4 regions of the Streptomyces sp. enrichment culture genome follow, and region 2 is predicted to be linked to each of the others. Evidence: riboswitches for the same ligand, from Rfam matches in the RefSeq annotation. Region 2 holds a riboswitch; each other region holds the start of a gene.
The links. Region 2 has a riboswitch for cobalamin ahead of ACSU6L_RS29150 (cobalamin biosynthesis protein). Riboswitches for the same ligand answer to the same signal wherever they lie in the genome.

Region 1 (3,198 bases), 3.6 Mb from region 2:
ACAGGGCCCTCGCCTCCGGCGAGTCGAACGGCAGGCGCAACTTGAAGAACACGTCCTGCAGGCCCATCGCGCCGAGGCCGACGGGGCGCCACTTGGCGTTGGAGCGGCCCGCCTGCTCGGTCGGGTAGAAGTTGATGTCGACCACGCGGTCGAGGAAGGTGACGGCCGTGCGGACCGTGGAGTCCAGCCGCTCCCAGTCGATGTCGCTGTCGGCGACGAACGCGCCGAGATTGACGGAGCCCAGGTTGCAGACCGCCGTCTCGCCGTCGTCGGTGACTTCCAGGATCTCCGTGCAGAGGTTGGAGGAGTGGACGACGTGGCCCGGCTCGGCGGTCTGGTTGGCGGTGCGGTTGGCGGCGTCCTTGAAGGTCATCCAGCCGTTGCCGGTCTGCGCCAGGGTGCGCATCATCCGGCCGTACAGGTCGCGGGCGGGGATGGTCTTGCGGGCGAGGCCCGCCGCCTCGGCCTTGCGGTACGCCGCGTCGAACTCCTCGCCCCACAGGTCGACCAGCTCCGGCACGTCGGCGGGGGAGAACAGGGACCACTGCCCGTCGGCGTTCACGCGGCGCATGAACTCGTCCGGGATCCAGTGCGCCAGGTTCAGGTTGTGGGTGCGGCGGGCGTCCTCACCGGTGTTGTCGCGCAGCTCCAGGAACTCCTCGATGTCGGAGTGCCAGGTCTCCAGGTAGACCGCGGCGGCCCCCTTGCGCCGGCCGCCCTGGTTCACCGCGGCGACCGAGGCGTCGAGGGTCTTCAGGAACGGGACGATGCCGTTGGAGTGGCCGTTGGTGCCGCGGATCAGCGAACCGCGCGAGCGGATGCGGCTGTACGACAGGCCGATGCCGCCGGCGTGCTTCGAGAGCCGGGCGACCTGGTGGTAGCGGTCGTAGATGGAGTCCAGCTCGTCCTTGGGGGAGTCCAGGAGGTAGCAGGACGACATCTGGGGGTGCCGGGTGCCCGAGTTGAACAGCGTGGGGGAGGAGGGCAGGTAGTCGAGGCGGCTCATGAGCCCGTAGAGCGCCGCGACCTCGTCCAGGGAGTGCGTGGTGTCGTCCTCGGCGAGACCGGCGGCGACCCGCAGCAGGAAGTGCTGGGGCGTCTCGACGACCTTGCGGGTGATCGGGTGGCGCAGCAGATATCGGCTGTGCAGGGTGCGCAGGCCGAAGTAGCCGAAGCGGTCGTCGGCGGTGCGGTCGACGAGGGCGTCCAGGCGGTCGGCGTGCAGCCGCACGAACTCGGCGGTGCGGTCGGCGATCAGGCCCTCGCGGTGGCCGACGGCGACGGACTCGGTGAAGGACGTGACACCCTGCGAGGCGGCCTCGGCGGCGATGCCGATCGCCAGCAGGCGGGCGGCCAGCCTGCTGTACGCGGGGTCCTCGGAGATCAGGCCGGCGGCCGCCTCCGTGGCCAGCTCGCGCAGCTCCGCGTCGTCCGCGTGGGCGGACCGGCCGCGCAGCGCGGCGGCAGCGACCCGGCCGGGGTCGGCGTCGGGGAGGTCGGCGGTCAGCTCGGTCAGGGTCCGCAGCAGCGCGGCACCGGGACCGTCGTCGTTCGACCGGGTCGCTGCTGAGGCCGGATCTGCGGGCGCGATGGTCACGTGGGGGCTCTCCCTCGCTGGGCACGGGGGCCTCGGTCGAGGGCAGGGGGCAGCTCACGAGCGCACACGGCGTCGCGTCCACCGGCCCATTCCACGAGGCCCGGACGTCAGGCACCCGGACCGGACGGCCGGGCGCACTGTCGGCAGGTCCTCGGACTGACGCTCGTGTGCGCGTATGCGGGCATACGCGCATGAGTACACCGTTGCGGGACAGTTCCGGATTCGCACCGGATTCCCCTGCGGCGACAGCGAGCATGAGCATACATGTTGTGCCGGGTGACGGTGACACCCCCAGATGTTGTGTCCGGGTGGTTTCACACTGTCAACTGGCCACGGCAAAAGCCAAGTGTCTCGCCGTTTCCATGAGCCCAGGACTCGCGTGAGGAGACCGCATCATGACGAGGGCGTCCCCCGACGAGGGCCGTCCGCCGCCCACCGGGCGAGGTGCGCCCGTGAGCCGCGCCGATCGGCTTCCCCGCCCGCGCCACCGGCGGATACCGCAAGCACAGCCTGTGGACCCCGAACACGCCCCCGGCCGGCTGGCGCGCCCTCGGTCCGCAGCGCGATGAGGGTGCGCCGACTGCGCCGCTTCCGGGTTCAGATGGCACGGCGGACGCGGGCGTGGTTCAGGCCGCGTGAATCGATGACTGATCGAGACTGATCGAGTGAATCCGACCGATCGGGCAATCAGACCGTGAAGACGCGTACGTCCACGTCCGGGCCGGAGGAGATGAGGGAGTACTCGCAGGAGCCGGTCGGCGTCACCTGGTCCGCCTGCGGCGGGAAGCCGGTGAACTGGATCCACAGCTCGTCCGTCTCGCCCTCGTCCCAGTGCAGGGTGCCCTCGCCGAAGAACGCGTTGCTGCCCGACTGGTCGCTGACGGCGGCGGTGACCGTGGCGGCCTCGCCCCGGAAGTTCTCCACCTTGATGTCCACGGTCAGCGGTTCGCCGGGGCTGGACAGTGCCGTACCGGTGGCGGCCGCCACGCTGCCCACCCTGAAGGCGCTTCCGAGATCTGCGGAGTTGGTGCCGGACACCTGCTGGACCTTCACGTTGAATGTGCGCTGGCTGCCGGATACCGAGGTCATGGGGACCTCCTGAGTCACTACTGAGGGGTCGGGCAGGGGCCACCGTGTGCGGAGAACAGGGCCGGGTAGCCCAGTGACGGAGCCTTTGGTTGAACAGGTCGGCGATCTGGCGGGCGGACACCAGGGCTCCCTCGGGGCTGGGTGCCGACACTTCGCGGGACCACCACGGTCGACCGTTGTACAGGATGCAGACCGGCCAGGACACGGTCCCCTTTCGCAGCAGACGGCGGCCCGCAACTCGCGGGCCGCCGTCGAAAACCGAGGCGCGGTCAGTGGGCCGATCCCGCCGTCGCCGGCGGCAGCTCCACCTGGACTCCCGGGTCGCCCGCGTCGGCCGTGTAGTCCTCCGGCTTGGTCTCGTCGACGCCCTCGGGGGCCTTGACGGCCTTCAGGACGAAGGTCAGGACCACGGTCACCACGACGTTGAGCACGAACGCGGTGAGGCCGATGTAGCCGATCTCCCCGATGCCCGGGATCTCCTTCGACGAGCCGCCGAAGTGCTTCTGCGTCGG
Region 2 (3,198 bases):
TACGGGCAGGACGCCGAGCCCGTCGACGTGCCCGCGGCGGCTCTCCACGTCGTCCTCGATGTGCTCGCCGAGCACCTGGAAGCCGCCGCAGACTCCGAGGACGGGCCGCCCGTCGCGCGCCCTGCGGGTGATGGCCTCGGCCAGCCCCCGCTCCCGCAGCCACTCCAGCGCCCGCACGGTGCCGCGCGTACCCGGCACCACCACGAGGTCGGCGTCGGCCAGTTCCTCCGGCCGGTCCACGAACCGCACCACGACGCCGGGTTCGGCGGCCAGCGCGTCCACGTCGGTGAAGTTGGACATCAGCGGCACCGCGCACACGGCGACCCGCAGCACGTCCTCGCCGACCGGCGGGGCGACCGCCGACTCCCGCACCGTGCCGCGCAGCGACACCCGCAGTCCGTCCTCCTCGTCGATGCCGAGGCCGTGCCGGAACGGCAGGACGCCGTAGGCGGGCCGCCCGGTGAGGTCGCGGAGCATGTCGAGGCCGGGTTCGAGGAGGCTGACGTCCCCCCGGAACTTGTTGACGAGGAACCCGGCGACCAGCGCCTGGTCCTCCGGCGACAGCAGCGCGACCGTGCCGAAGAAGGAGGCGAAGACGCCCCCGCGGTCGATGTCGCCGACGACGAGCACGGGCAGACCGGCGTTGCGCGCGATGCCCATGTTCACGATGTCCGTCCGGCGCAGATTGATCTCGGCCGGACTGCCCGCCCCCTCACAGATCACCGCGTCATACGTGCCCCGCAGTTCGGCCAGACAGTCCAGCACCGTGCCGAGCAGCCGCTGCTGCCGCCCGCCGTGGTAGCCGCGCGCGCTCATCTCGCCCACCGGCTTGCCCAACAGCACCACCTGGCTGCTCTGCTCACCGCCGGGCTTGAGCAGCACCGGGTTCATCAGCGCGGTCGGCTCGACCCGGCAGGCCTGCGCCTGCATGGCCTGCGCCCGCCCGATCTCCGCGCCCTCGCGCGTCACGAACGAGTTGAGGGACATGTTCTGCGCCTTGAACGGCGCCACCTTCACGCCCTGCCGCACCAGCCAGCGGCAGATCCCGGCGGTGACGACGCTCTTCCCGGCGTCGGAGGTGGTGCCGGCGACCAGCAGACCGCCGCTCATGAGGTACGCCCCTTCCCTAGGAGCCGTCCGGCCGCGCACACGCCGAGCGCGAGCAGCCCGACGCGGCGCGAGAGCCGTACGGCCCGTTGGATGTCGGTGACCCGGACGGCGCGTCCGGCGTCCCCGTTGAGCACGGGCCGGTGCTCGACCCGCCCGCCGTAGGAGAGCGTGCCGCCCAGCCGCACCCCGAGCGCCCCCGCGAACGAGGCCTCCACGGGCCCGGCGTTGGGGCTCGGATGCCGGTGCGCGTCGGCACACCAGGCCCGCGCCGCGCCCCGCGGATCCCCGCCCGCCACGACCGCGAGCACGGCGGTCAGCCGCGCCCCCGGCCACCCGGCGAGGTCGTCCAGCCGCGCGGAGGCCCACCCGTAGCGCCGGTAGCGGGGCGACTTGTGCCCGACCATGGCGTCCAGCGTGTTCACGGCACGGAACCCGAGCAGTCCCGGCACCCCGCCGACGACCCCCCACACCAGGGCGCCCACGACGGCGTCGGAGGTGTTCTCGGCGACGGACTCGACCACGGCCCGGGCGATGCCGTCGGCGTCGAGCGCCTGCGGATCACGCCCGCACAGATGCGGCAGCCGCGCCCGTGCGGCTTCCACGTCGCCTGCTTCCAGAGCCCGCCCGATGGCCGCGGCCTCGCGCGCGAGCGAAGTCCCGCCGACCACCGCCCAGGTGGCGGCGCCGGTCAGCGCGACGGAAGCGGCGGGGGAGGACCGTACGGCCCGCGAGGCCACGGCCCCCAGTGCGACGGCGCCACCGGCGCACACGACGGTGTGCAGCGCGCCCCGCCCCCGGTGATCCCGGTACAGGACGCGTTCGACGGCGGACGCGGCCCGCCCGAACGCGGCGACCGGATGCCCACGGCGCGGATCGCCGAAGAGCAGGTCACCGAGAAGGCCGGCGGCGACGCCGTACGCGAAGACGCGATCGGCACGCATCGGGCTCAGCCGGCCGTGGGGGCGGGCAGGGCCCTGGTACCGAACCTCAACCTCGAACGGCGGCAGCCGAGCATCGCGTTATGTCCTCACTCAGGGTGTCCACGCCCTGGTTCGACGAGACCGGCGGTGAGAGTTCCTGGCTCCCGAGGCTGTTCTTCCCCGGTCACAGTGGCGGGACCGCGCCGGATTCACACCGGGCTTCCTCTCCTGCCGCCGTACATGGCTCGGGCAGTCCACCACGGGGCCGGAACGGCCGTCAACTTGCCGTTGACCTGCGAGGGGGGAGTGTGCAGAACCCCACATGGCTAGCACGGCGCCCGGCCCGCCGTAACCGGCTCGCCCGAAATCCCCTCCTGCGGGCGGCATTCACCGAACCCGCTTGTGATCACGCAGGGTGAACGCCTGCAATTCCCCTGTGTCTCATAGGGCGTGGGACGCAGGCGGGAGGGGACGCACGTGGCGTACGTGGGCGAGATGCCGCTGGACGACGGGCAGGTCGTGCTGCTGGCGGTGGCCGGGGAAGGCCCGGCCGGAGTGCAGCGGGTGGCGCGCGGCGGCCGGATCGCCGGGGCCGCCGAGACGCTCCAGCAGGCACTCGCCCGGGTCCGGCCCGCACTCGGCGCCGTCGTGGACGGGGCCCGCGCACTGCCCAGACCACCGGACTCGGTCACCGTGGAGTTCGGCATCACCCTCAGCGCCGAGGCGGGGGTCGTGGTGGCCCAGGGATCGAGCGAGGCCCACTTCAGCGTGACCATGCACTGGACGAACCCCGTCACGTCGGGTGTACCGGGGCAGCGTGACGGTGAGGGCTCCCGCTGACGACGACGTCCGGAGCCTCGGCGGAGACCGGCCCCGGACATGGGTCCGCCCCGCCCGGGCCGCCGATGGGACGGCCCCGACAGGGCGGATCGAGGAACCCGGTGGGTCAGGCGACGATCAGGTAGATCCCGTACGCCACCGCCGCCGCGCACGCCGCGAAGCACGCGTACGCGCCGGTGACCGCGAGGGCCGCCGAGTCGCCCTGCTCCGCCGCGCGCTCGCGGCGGGACAGGCCGGCGATGCCGAGGGTGAAGAGGGCCACGAGGGCCACGGTGACCACGAGGCTGACGCCGAAGACGGAGCCGAGGGCCGCCCAGTCGATCTTCAT
Region 3 (3,198 bases), 5.2 Mb from region 2:
AGCCGCACCGACTCCAGCAGCAGGAAGCTCATCCGGTACGTCACCAGGGCGACGTCCACGACCGGCGCGGGCACTCCCGCCCGCACCAGCCGGGGCAGCAGGTCGGACATCGGCGTGGTGAAGGCGAACAGCAGCACCCCCAGCGAGGCGGCCGAGGTGCGCAGCAGCAGCTCCCCGGCGCGGGCCGGGCCGGAGGGGGCGAGCGCCACGAACCCTCCGGGCCCGCCCACCTGAACCAGCAGCGTGGCCGCGCCGCTCACGCAGAACCCGAGCGGCACCCGGTACGCCCGCCACAGCCGGCGCCCGGGCACGCCCGCCGGGCCGAGCAGCACCACCAGCGCCGTCAGCAGCACCAGCGCCGCGCCCGGCCAGGGCGGCAACGCGATCGCGAGCACGGTGAGACCGAGCCCGAGCACGGCCTTGTCCACGGGATGACGGCGGCGCCAGCGACTGCTGTGCGCCGCCGCGTCGATCGGCAGCACGGGCGCTCAGACGCCGGGCTCGCCGGTACCGCCCGGGGCGGCGTCCTGCCGCGCCAGGGCGCGCTGTTCGCCCTGCCGTCGTCCGCGCCGCAGCCCGAAGTAGTAGGCGAGGACCCCCGCGCCGATCGCCGCCTGGAGGGAGAACAGCGCCGACTCGATCTCTCCGGACGGCGGCTCGTACAGGGGCGAGAACCAGGGCTCGTAGTCCGGGTCGAGTTCGGTGATCGCCGTCTCGGCCTCGCCGTCGGAGCCGGTGAAAGGCTCCTCCTTGTGGTCGCCGAGGCCGAGGACGAGCGGCAGGACGGCGAGCGCCGCCACGGCGAGCAGCAGCAGCAGGTTGATCCTCGTGCTCTTCTTCATCACGCCACCGCCTCGGAACCGGTCTTCGCGTTCTCGGCCCGCTTGCCGGCCACCAGCACGCCGAGCCGGGTCAGTTCGCCCTTGCTGGACTGCACCAGCAGCCGCATCACGAGCACCGTGAGCAGGCCCTCGCTCACGGCGAGCGGGATCTGGGTGACGGCGAAGATGGCGCCGAACTTGCCGAGCGCGCCGAGGAACCCGCTGCTCGGGTCGGGGAAGGCGAGGGCCAGCTGGACGCTGGTGACGCAGTACGTGGACAGGTCGGCGACGAACGCGCCGAAGAACACGGAGACCATCAGCGGCACGTCGTACCGGCGCAGCAGCGCGTAGACGCCGTACCCGGCCCAGGGGCCGACGATCGCCATCGAGAACACGTTGGCGCCGAGGGTGGTCAGGCCGCCGTGGGCGAGGAGCAGGGCCTGGAAGAGCAGGGTGATGGTGCCCAGCACCGCCATGATCGGCGGGCGGAACAGGACGGCGCCCAGACCGGTGCCGGTCGGGTGGGAGCAACTGCCCGTCACGGACGGCAGCTTGAGCGCGGACAGGACGAAGGTGAAGGCTCCGGACGCGCCGAGCAGCAGGGTGCTCTCGGGGTGTTCCCGGACTTCACGGGTGAGTCGTCGGACGCCGTGGACGACGAACGGGGCGGACGCGACGCCCCAGGCGACCGCGTGCGCCGGAGGAAGAAAACCCTCGGCTATGTGCATGGCTCGAACAGACCCTCTCCAGCACCTCGTGGATGGTTGACGCGCCTTGGCCGGTCTCCTGGCTTACGGGTGACACCGCCCGAACTCCGCCTTCCCGGGTCCCGGAGGACCCAGTGGCTGCCCGTGAGGGCTGGAGCCGGACTTCCCGATCACAGTGGCGAGGGCCGCACCGGCATCACACCGGATTTCCCGTTCACCAAGGCGTGGTGACAGTAATGCCCGGCTCGGGGTGGTGACAAGCGGCGCCCGGGGGCGCCCACCGGCACACCGGCGCACGCCCCGCGAGCAAGCGCGCAGTTCAGGGTCGCGGGCGGGCCGCTGGGCCGGGACGTACCGTGACCTCGGTGGGAGCGAGCGGAGCGCGGTCGCCGGAGCACTCGACGACGACCCGTACGGGGGTCCCGCAGTCGCGGTGCGCGACGTCCAGGACCGGGCCGTCGGGGTCGGCGAGATGTGTCTCACCCCACTGCCGCAGCGCCATCAGTACGGGCCACAGATCCCGGCCCTTGGGGGTCAGCCGGTACTCGTGCCGGGTCCGGCTGCCCTCCTCCCGGTAGGGGACGGTGTCCAGGATCCCGGCCGCGACCAGCTTGCGCAGCCGGTCGGAGAGGACCGCCTCGGACAGGCCCACATGGCGGCGGAAGGCGTCGAAACGGCGGACCCCGTTGAACGCGTCACGCAGGATCAGCAGCGTCCACTTCTCGCCGACCACGTCGAGGGCGCGCTGGACCGTGCAGTTCTCCGTGCTGATCTCCAGCCACTCCATGCCCTCATCGTAGCCCCTGGCTTCGTCATTGACAGTCAGCTCGCGCGCGGGCTAGCTTCGGCGGGCTGGCTGGCTTCATCGGGTGAAGCCAGGAGTCGGAGGAGGAAACGACGCCATGGGACGGTCACGCACGTACGAGTGGGAGGACCCCGCGACCTCGGCAGCCGCCGTCGGCCGGGGCACGGGGCTGGACTTCCTCCGCGACGTCGTCGCCGGACGCCTGCCCGCGGCACCCCTCGCGGCCACCCTCGGCTTCACCCTCGACGAGGTCGACCACGGACACGCGGTCTTCTCCCTGCTGCCCGGCGAGGAGCACTACAACCCCATCGGCAGCATGCACGGCGGCGTCTACGCCACCCTCCTCGACTCGGCCGCCGGCTGCGCCGTCCAGTCCACCCTGCCGCAGGGCACGGGCTACACCTCGGTCGACCTCGCGGTGAAGTTCCTCCGCCCGGTCACCGTCGACACCGGCCGCGTCCGCGCCGTCGGCACCGTCCTCAACGGCGGCCGCCGCACCGCACTCGCCGAGGCCCGCCTCCTCGACGACAAGGACCGGCTGCTCGCCCATGCGACGAGTACGTGCATGATCTTTCCGGTGCCGCGGGGGTGAGGATCCGCTGGTGGCTGGTGGCCAGGGCCAGTGGTCGGTGCCTGGTGCGTGGTGGCCGGTGCCTGGTGGCCGGTGCCTGGTGCGTGGTGGCCGGTGCCTGGTGGCCGGCGTCCGCTGGTGACAGGCGCCGTCGGGCGCCGTCCGGCGCCGTCGGGCGCCGGGCCGCCGACCGGACCGAGCCGGCCCCGTGTCGTCCCTCACCGGTGCCGGCCCCGCGGGTGGTACTGCTTGGGCAGCCGCATGCCCCGCTCGGCCATCAACGCCCGCACCCGG
Region 4 (3,198 bases), 1.2 Mb from region 2:
CCTTGCGCAGCCACTCCAGCGAGGTGCTTGCCACCGCGATGTACGAGATGGCCACGGCTCGCGCGCCCAAGGGCGCATGGGCGGTCAGCGGTCAGACCACCTTGATCCGTCTGAAGCGCGTCCTCGGCCCGCGCAGGACTGCGCATCCGGCGCTGTGCGGCACTGTCGCCGTCGCGGCCGCGACAGTGCCGCTGCTGCCGCTGCTGGTCGCCTGCCCGCCGGGTCTCGGCTGACCTGTCCTCATGAGGCACGCGTGACTGAAGTGGCTTGCGAGCCTATTACTAAGCGACTAAGTGTTTCCGCAACCAGTAGATGTGACGGCGCGAGGCGGGGAACAGGATCGTGTCCGGCGTCAGGCCCACAGGGACCGTGCCGATGCCGCCGGGCGTCGGCCGACGCCGCCCAGCCGTGCCCGCATAGCCACGATCGGGATGGCCGCCGGCTCCGTGAGCCTCCTGCCGACGCAGAGTCAATCAGCGCCCCAGCCACGGTGGACGAGGTGCGCAAGCAGGTAAAGCTTCTGTACGAGCAGGCCGAGGCTCCCACCGAGGAGTGCAACGGCATCGTCGAGAAGCAGAAGAAACTGCGGCACGAGGTGGACGGCGCCGGCGCAGACCGGGGGCCGAGGCAGTTCTCCGCCTGTGCGGCGCCCTGTGACCATCCCCTTGGCGAGTATGACGCCGCCGGAGCAAGCCGAGGCCGAGCAGGACCCGCCGGGCTACCACAACGACAAGGACGCCGCCCGCAAAAGGCTCCGTCGCATCGAGGGTCAGATCCGTGGCTTGCGGCGTATGGTCCAGGACGATCAGTACTGCGTCGACGTACTCAACACCCAAGTCGCCGCAGCTACCAAAGCCCCTCCAGGCCGTGGCCATGCACCTGATGGAGGAACACCTCGACCCTCGCCGCAGCTCAGTAACCGCATCGGCGCTGGTCGCCTTGATGGCTTCGGCGAAGTGAGGGCGCCGCGCGCCACGCCGTCCCAGGCGACGACCACCGCCGTGTGCCCCTTCGCCTCCGCGGCAGCCTTGGCCTCGTCCAGCTCCCGCGGCAGCTCGATGGCCCACTCCATGGTGCCGTGGAGGACGGCGCCATCTTGGTGGCCATGCTGGTCATATGCGCATCTTCTGGCGAGGCCGGGACATACGGCGTCCGTGTCAGCGGTGCCGTACGTCCCGGCGTGAGCGAACCGCGTACCCGAAGTGCAGGGCCCGGGCGGCCGTCAGGCGCGGCCGACGAGCTCGTACCCCGCCTCGTCGACGGCGGCACGGACGGCCTCCTCGTCGAGCGGCTCGGCGGAGACGACGGTCACCTGGCCGGTCTTGGCGACGGCCTGGACCGAGGTGACCCCGTCCAGCGCGGAGATCTCCTTCGACACTGCGCCTTCGCAGTGGCCGCACGTCATCCCCGACACCTGATAGACGGTGGTGACTCCGGCGGTCTGGATGTCGACCGTGGTGCCGGAGCCACAGGAACCGGAGCCGCAGCAGGAGCTGGTGGTTGTCTCGGCGGTCATGGCTTCTCCCTCAGGTAGGGCTGCGTGGAGTCGTTCGACGGCAGGGCAGGTGGTGGCTGCCCGACCTCCACGACGATAACACGATACCCCCAGGGGGTACCTCTTCACCTGTGGTGCTGCCCACACGATCTGTTTACGAGGCGCCTTTCTCGCTAATTTACTTAGTAGGCGCCGCGGTGCCCGCGGCGACAACTTCACATCGAGGCGACGGTGAGCAGGAACCCGGTGAGAATCCGGGGCGGTCCCGCCACTGTGACCGGGGTCGGCCCCGGGAGTCAGACACTGACCCGTCGTCCTCCTGAACAGCGGGGCGTGTGCACCCCGCGAGGAGGTTCCATGAGTGCTTCGGCGGCTCCGCAGGCGCGACCGGTCACAGGTCTGGTCGTCCACCCGCTGCGAGACGGACTGATAGCTGTCGCTGCGGTGATCCTCGCCCTGGTCGCTCTGGACGCGGTCTTCCTGGACCAGGGCGCGCTGCTGTCACCGGTCCTGGGCAAGGTCGCGTCGTCCGTGAACTACGTCCACGAGTTCGCCCACGACGGTCGGCACCTCTTTGCCGGCCCCTGCCACTGAAGGGCGTGCTCGTGACATCACTTCTGTCCCTGCTCGGGCGCGGCGCGCTCGCAGGTGGAGCCGCCGGAGTGGTCAGCGGCGGATTCTCATGGCTGCTCGCCGAACCGGTGCTGGACAAGGCCGTGCGGCTGGAGGCGGCCGGTGAGGAGGCGAGCGCTCCGGCGGCCTCCGAGGTCTTCTCCCGCTCCACGCAGCACACAGGCCTGTTGGTGGCCGCCGTCCTCACCGGAGTTGCGCTCGGCGTTCTGTTCGCCGTCGTGTACGCGATCCTGCATCGCCGGGACCCGGACGCCGTACCCTGGCGGCGATCGCTGCTGCTGGCGGGCGCCGGATTCATCGGCGTCTGGATGCTGCCCTTCCTCCGCTATCCGGCCAATCCACCCGGCGTGGGCGATCCGGGGACGCTCGACACCCGCGTGGACGCCTGGCTCGCGGCCATGGCGATCGGCGTGATCGCGGTCGCCCTGGCCTGGCGTGTCCACGGGTGGCTGCAGCAGAACGGCCGTTCCGCACCGCTGCGTCAGATGGCCGTGACGGGCATCATGCTGGCCGCGCTGGCCTCGCTGTTCGCACTGCCGGACAACCCGGACCCGGTCACCGCCCCGGCCGCGCTGGTGTGGGACTTCCGGGTGCTCTCGGTTGCCTCCATGGGTCTGCTCTGGAGCGGGCTGGCCGTGGGCTTCGGGCTGCTCGGAGTGCGGGCGACCCGGGGCCGGGCGGAGGAAAGCGTGTCCGCGGGGGCCACTGTTCCCACGACCTGACGCCCCGACGACGTGACCTCGGCCGACGCCCCTGTCAGGCGGTGGGTGTCGTCCTGCCCGGACTTCCCGTCGGGGTGCCGGTGTCGGGGGCGTCGTTTTCCGTGGCCGTGAGGCTGTGGGTGGCGGAGTCCCTGTGCACTGCGGTGACCTTCTCGCCCGCCTGCGCCTAGGGGGTGTCTCGTCGATCAGGCCGGATCAGGGAGCGGCGTCTGGTGCCGTGCATCGCAAGGCGGAGGAGGGAGCCGATGCGATGGGGGCCCCTGCTCGAGCGGAGCCGAGAGCTTGGGGGAGTCGGGGACCGACGACAACGCGGCGAGGCGCGGTGCCAGGCGCGCGAGCCCGGCATGA

Region 1: linked by a shared signal. The riboswitch ahead of ACSU6L_RS12615 (ribonucleoside-diphosphate reductase subunit alpha) and the one ahead of ACSU6L_RS29150 (cobalamin biosynthesis protein) in region 2 are both predicted to bind cobalamin.
Region 3: linked by a shared signal. The riboswitch ahead of ACSU6L_RS06055 (energy-coupling factor ABC transporter permease) and the one ahead of ACSU6L_RS29150 (cobalamin biosynthesis protein) in region 2 are both predicted to bind cobalamin.
Region 4: linked by a shared signal. The riboswitch ahead of ACSU6L_RS34500 (CbtB domain-containing protein) and the one ahead of ACSU6L_RS29150 (cobalamin biosynthesis protein) in region 2 are both predicted to bind cobalamin.

Annotation. Positions count from the first base shown of each region.
Region 1 is NZ_OZ186847.1:3,009,584-3,012,781, reverse strand. Features, by position in the region: gene ACSU6L_RS12615 (ribonucleoside-diphosphate reductase subunit alpha) at 1-1,597, opposite strand, end outside; cobalamin riboswitch at 1,723-1,859, opposite strand; gene ACSU6L_RS12610 (hypothetical protein) at 2,285-2,686, opposite strand; gene mctP (monocarboxylate uptake permease MctP) at 2,956-3,198, opposite strand, start outside.
Region 2 is NZ_OZ186847.1:6,589,823-6,593,020, forward strand. Features, by position in the region: gene ACSU6L_RS29145 (cobyric acid synthase) at 1-1,110, opposite strand, end outside; gene ACSU6L_RS29150 (cobalamin biosynthesis protein) at 1,107-2,051, opposite strand; cobalamin riboswitch at 2,163-2,304, opposite strand; gene ACSU6L_RS29155 (CU044_2847 family protein) at 2,508-2,870, shown strand; gene ACSU6L_RS29160 (hypothetical protein) at 2,977-3,198, opposite strand.
Region 3 is NZ_OZ186847.1:1,404,194-1,407,391, reverse strand. Features, by position in the region: gene cbiQ (cobalt ECF transporter T component CbiQ) at 1-482, opposite strand, end outside; gene ACSU6L_RS06060 (energy-coupling factor ABC transporter substrate-binding protein) at 489-842, opposite strand; gene ACSU6L_RS06055 (energy-coupling factor ABC transporter permease) at 842-1,549, opposite strand; cobalamin riboswitch at 1,581-1,765, opposite strand; gene ACSU6L_RS06050 (winged helix-turn-helix transcriptional regulator) at 1,848-2,315, opposite strand; gene ACSU6L_RS06045 (PaaI family thioesterase) at 2,431-2,925, shown strand; gene ACSU6L_RS06040 (glycerophosphodiester phosphodiesterase family protein) at 3,123-3,198, opposite strand, start outside.
Region 4 is NZ_OZ186847.1:7,743,555-7,746,752, forward strand. Features, by position in the region: gene ACSU6L_RS34485 (M56 family metallopeptidase) at 1-233, shown strand, start outside; gene ACSU6L_RS34490 (metal-sensitive transcriptional regulator) at 675-1,184, shown strand; gene ACSU6L_RS34495 (heavy-metal-associated domain-containing protein) at 1,223-1,516, opposite strand; cobalamin riboswitch at 1,673-1,821, shown strand; gene ACSU6L_RS34500 (CbtB domain-containing protein) at 1,853-2,089, shown strand; gene ACSU6L_RS34505 (CbtA family protein) at 2,101-2,850, shown strand.